Regions from separate parts of the Methylobacterium sp. CB376 genome, predicted to be linked through region 2. Evidence: riboswitches for the same ligand, from Rfam matches in the RefSeq annotation. Region 2 holds a riboswitch; the other holds the start of a gene.
What was found. Region 2 has a riboswitch for cobalamin ahead of QA634_RS12325 (CbtB domain-containing protein). Riboswitches for the same ligand answer to the same signal wherever they lie in the genome.
Positions count from the first base shown of each region.

Region 1 (2,449 bases), 1.8 Mb from region 2:
GAAGGGCGTGTTGCTGTCGCGGTCGAAGGCGACGCGGTTCACCTCGAAGCCGACCGCGACCGCGTGGGGCAGGCCGAACAGGCTGCCGCGCAGGGTCGCGTCGAGGCGGGCCCCGACCTGCTCCTGGTGGTGGAGGATCTCGATGTAGTCGGAGCGGACGACCCGCCCGGTCGCCGGATCGTAGCGGTACTGCTCGACGTCGCGCCAGTGCCGCTCGGCGGAGAGCCGGTAGGCGGTGCTGCGGACCGCGAAATCCGGGCGCGGCGTCCACTCGGCCTTGACCTGCGTCCAGCTGTCGAGCCAGGCGATGCGCGAATCCTGGACGTTGTAGTTGACGAAGCGGATCCGCGCCGGGACGCGGCCGCCGATCAGCGGCGAGCCCCAGGAGCGGCTGGGCTCGCTGGCGCCGAGATCCTGCGAGAGCGTGACGCTGAGGTCGGGCGCGACCCGCCGCGTCAGCGAGGCCGAGAGCGCGAGATTGCGCAGATCCCCGTCCGGGCGGACGAAGCCGTCGGAGCGGTTGCCGCTGAGCGCGAGCCGGTAGGCGGCCGCCTCGCCGAGAGGCCCGCCCGAATCGAGCGCGAGCCGCGCGGTGCCGTCCGGGCCGAGGGCGGCCCGGGCCTCGCCGAGGGGCGCGAGGACCGGGCGCTTGGGCACCACGTTGATGACGCCGCCGATCGCGCCCTCTCCGTAGAGCACCGAGGCGGGGCCGCGCAGCACCTCGATCCGCTCCGCCGACCACGGATCGAACGGGAACGTGACGGTGCCGGCCCCGACATAGAGCCGCGTGCCGTCGTGGAGCTGCTGCACCGAGCCCGCGCCGGCGAAGCCCCGGCTGGCGAAGGACAGGTTGCCGTTGCCGGGCGCGGCCAGGCTGGTGATGCCGGTGGCGTTCTGCGTGACCGCGTCCGCGACGCTGGTCTGGCCCCGCGCCCGGATCGTCTCGCCCGCGACGACGTCGAGGCTCGCGGGCACCTGCAGGGGCGTCAGGTCGAGCCGGCTGCCCGTGCGGGCCGGCGCCGTGAGGGACAGGCCGGACTCGCCCGGGCGCCGGCCGGCGACCTCGATCGCGTCGAGGGGGATCTCCTCGGCCCCGGCCGGGGCCGCGAGGAGGAGGGCGAGGACGGAGCGGGCGGTGGCGCGGGGCACGATCATGGCGGTGTCCGGGATGGCGTCGGACCCGTCCGTCACCATGGCTGCGGCTTTCGTAAGTTTTAACGTTACATTTGCTCCTTCAAGCACGGCCCGCCCCGGGCCGCTCGGGCGCCGTGGCGGGGGATGGCTCGGAGGGAGGGGCGCAGGCAAGGCGGGGCGGGCGACGATGTGGCACGTCACCGCGAACGACGCCGCGCGGCCGCCTCGCGCCCGCTCCGGCACCCGCCAGGACACCCCGCCCGGCGTGTTCGCGTGTGACCACGGTCGACGGCAGGTCTCCTGGCTCGCGGGTCGCCGCCCCCCATCGTCTTCCCGGGCATGACCCCAGTGACGTGGTGATGGAGGGCTCGCCGCTCACAGTTGCGGGGGCAGCCGCGGATTCGGGCGCGAGCCCTCACCGCGTTCCCTGTTAGGCCCCGGAGGGCACCGTCGAGCGATAGGCTAGGCTCCGGCCACGCCCGGCGCAAGGAGGCGACGGTGGCCGGCCCGGGCCGCGGATCCCCGCCTCAAGGCGGTGCGACGGCCGCCGAGGGCGGCCGCCATCCCCGCGGCGCGCGGGCCATCGATCTTGCCGGGGCGGTCCGGCGGGCACTTCCCGCACGACCGGGGCGGGATGCCCGGGATCACTCGACTCATCGGCGCCGCGCGCCGGCTCGGCGGCCCCTCGTGTCGTACCTCGCCGTCAATCCGCCCTCACGATCCTGGCTCGTGCTAGATGGTATTGCTTATCCGCCGTACATCCTGTAAGGTAAGTAGAAGTTGAAGAGATTCGTCATCTTCGCTCGCTTGACTAGAGGGTGACGAAAAATGACAAAATAAACGCCTGTGATGCAAATTTTTATTAAATAATGTGACTATAAAAGATAGATACATGATCGTCATTATGTAATAAATACCACTTATTCGATCTCTCTGAAAGTATGAAGCGGATTGCAAAAGCATTGATACAACAAATATGGCGGTGAATGCTGACTGTTTCTGCCGAGGACACGCACGTTATGCTCCATTGTGGCAGACGGAGACCTTTCAGTGCTGGTCTTTTGTGGGATTTATCACGAATAAATCCAAGACAATGGCGATCGGAGACATGGGCGGGGTGAGTGCGGGTTCCGGTCCGGACGTCCGCCAGAGGGGTGCAGATGATGACGGGAGTTGGTTTCACAAATCTCGGCAGCAGAAATCCAATCGAAATCGGCAAGTCTGCCTATGAAAGATCGTTCGGCGTCAAATTTTTTGAGGAACATGAGATCTCCGAGGACGGAATATACGATTACAACACGAGAGTTTTGCCGTC
Region 1 is NZ_CP121648.1:942,987-945,435, reverse strand. It holds gene QA634_RS04165 (TonB-dependent receptor) at 1-1,194, opposite strand, end outside; cobalamin riboswitch at 1,408-1,601, opposite strand; gene QA634_RS04160 (hypothetical protein) at 2,295-2,449, shown strand, end outside.
Region 1: another riboswitch for cobalamin. It lies ahead of QA634_RS04165 (TonB-dependent receptor); the one in region 2 lies ahead of QA634_RS12325 (CbtB domain-containing protein).

Region 2 (2,449 bases):
CATCGGCGGCGTGCCGCTCGCGGCCTGGATCGGCGAGGCGCTCGGGTGGCGCGCGGCGTTCTGGGGCATCGCGGGAATCGGCGTCCTCGCCATGCTGGCGCTCGCCCTCGCCCTGCCGGACCTGAAGGCCGAGGCCGGCGCCGACCTGCGCGGGGAACTGCGCGCGCTGGTCCGCGGGCCGGTCCTCGCCGCGCTCGGCCTGACCGTGGTCGGATTCAGCGCGATGTTCACGGTCTTCACCTACATCGTCCCGATCCTGCAGGTCGAGGCGGGGATGTCCGCCGGCGCCGTCACCGCCATGCTGGTGCTGTTCGGAATCGGGCTGGCGGCGGGGAACTGGCTCGGCGGAGCCCTCGCCGACCGCTCGGTGGACGGCACCATCGCGGCGGCTCTGGCCGGGATGGTGGCCCTTCTCCTGGTCTTCGCCGCGACCTTGCGCGCGGAGGTCGCGGTCGCGATCCTGATCCCCCTGTGGGGCGTCGCCAGCTTCGCTCTGGTGCCGCCGCTCCAGATGCGGGTGATGAACGAGGCGCGCGAGGCCCAGAGCCTCGCCTCGGCGATGAACATCGGCGCCTTCAACCTCGGCAACGCGGTCGGGGCCGCGCTCGGCGGCGCGGTGATCGACGCGGGGCTCGGCCATCCCGCCGTGCCGCTCGCGGGAGCCGCCATGGCGGCGGCGGGCCTCGCCATGCTGGTGGCCCTTCGCCGGGACCGCCGTCCGCGCCCCGTCCCGGCGGCCTGCTGAGCCCGGATCGGGCCGGCCCGCGGCGACGGAAGCCGGGGCTCCTGCCGCGATCGCGCGCGGTTGCGGGTGCGATTGCGGGCGCGATAGCCGGAAACCCGCCCTCCGGCCGATTGCGCGCGGGGGGCCGAGCCGCTACCTTCCGCCGCGACGGTGCCTCGGCGACGAGGTGAAAAGGGAACGCGGAGCGGGGCCAGCCCCGGAAGCCGCGGCTGCCCCCGCAACTGTGAGCGGTGCGGGCCCGCCATCGGCCACTGGAGCGATCCGGGAAGGCGGCGGGCACGGTCCACCATCGCGAGCCAGGAGACCTGCCGTCACCCCTTCCTCTCGACGCCGCCGGCGGGGCGGCAGGAGTTCACCATGGTTGCTGCTCTTCGTGCCCTCGCTCCCGCCCAGACCGGCGAACGCCTCGTGGCGGTCTGCGTCGCCGCCGCTCTCGGCATCGGGCTGATCTTCGCGTCGGGCTTCTCGCCCGCCGTCGCGCTGCACAACGCCGCGCACGATTGGCGCCACGCCAACAACTTCCCCTGCCATTAGGGCGCGAGACCCTCGCGGACATGACCCGCGCGACGCCCTGAGGGCGCCGCGCGGTCTTCGCGTTGGCAGGATGACCGAGATGACGATCCGACTCCTCTCCGCGGCCCTGGTCGCGGGCTTCCTCGCCGCTTTCGTGGCGTCGGGGCTGCAATTCGCGCTGACCTCCCGGCTGATCCTGGAGGCCGAGACCTACGAGAACCACGCCGCTCTGGCCCCGGCGCCGGCGCTGATCGTGCGCGCCGCCCATTCCGAGCACCAGCACGGCGGCGGCGCCGCCGAGGCGGAGGAGTGGCAGCCCGCACCGGGCCTGCCGCGCCTCGCCTTCACGGCGCTCGCGACCCTGGTGACCGGCGTCGGCTACGCGCTCCTCCTCGGCGCGGTGCTGCTCGCCACCGGCCGCACCGTCACGCGCAGCGAGGCGCTGCGCTTCGCGATCGGCGGCTTCATCGCCGCGAGCCTCGCCCCGGCGGTCGGCCTGCCGCCGGAGCTTCCCGGCATGGGCGGGGCCGCGCTCGAAGCGCGGCAGGGCTGGTGGCTGGTGACGGCCCTCGCGACCGCGTCCGGCCTCTTCCTCGCGGTGATCCGTGGCGGGGCGCTCGCGACCGCCGCGGGGCTCGCCCTCATCGTCGCGCCGCATGTCTGGGGGGGCCCGCACGTCACCGAGAGCGGCGCGCTGCCGCCGGCCCTGGCGGCGCAGTTCGCGGCCCGCTCCCTCGCCATCGGCTTCGTCTTCTGGACGGTGCTCGGGCTCGGCTTCGGCTGGGCCTGGGACTGGGTCGCGCGCCGGCCCGAGGGGGCGCGATGAGCCTGACGCTCTACGTCTGCACCACCTGCCGGGCGCAGGCCGATCCGCCCGAGGGGCCGCGGGCCGGCGCCCGGCTCCACGCGGCGCTGTCCGAGGCCTTCGCGGGCGAGGACGTCTGCGTCACGCCCGTCGAGTGCCTGTCGGTGTGCAAGCGGCCCTGCACGGTGGCGGTCGCCGCGCCCGGCCGCTGGACCTACGTCTACGGCGACCTCGATCCGGCGGGCGCCGTCGCGATCCTGCGGGACGGCCTGTCGCGCTACGCCGCGGCCCCGGACGGGATCGTGCCCTGGCGCGAGCGTCCGGAAGCCTTCCGCAAGGGCGTCGTCGCCCGCATCCCCCCGCTGCCCGCATGACCCTCCTGACCA
Region 2 is NZ_CP121648.1:2,726,666-2,729,114, forward strand. It holds gene QA634_RS12320 (MFS transporter) at 1-745, shown strand, start outside; cobalamin riboswitch at 877-1,072, shown strand; gene QA634_RS12325 (CbtB domain-containing protein) at 1,103-1,279, shown strand; gene QA634_RS12330 (CbtA family protein) at 1,359-2,084, shown strand; gene QA634_RS12335 (DUF1636 family protein) at 2,081-2,437, shown strand; gene cobW (cobalamin biosynthesis protein CobW) at 2,434-2,449, shown strand, end outside.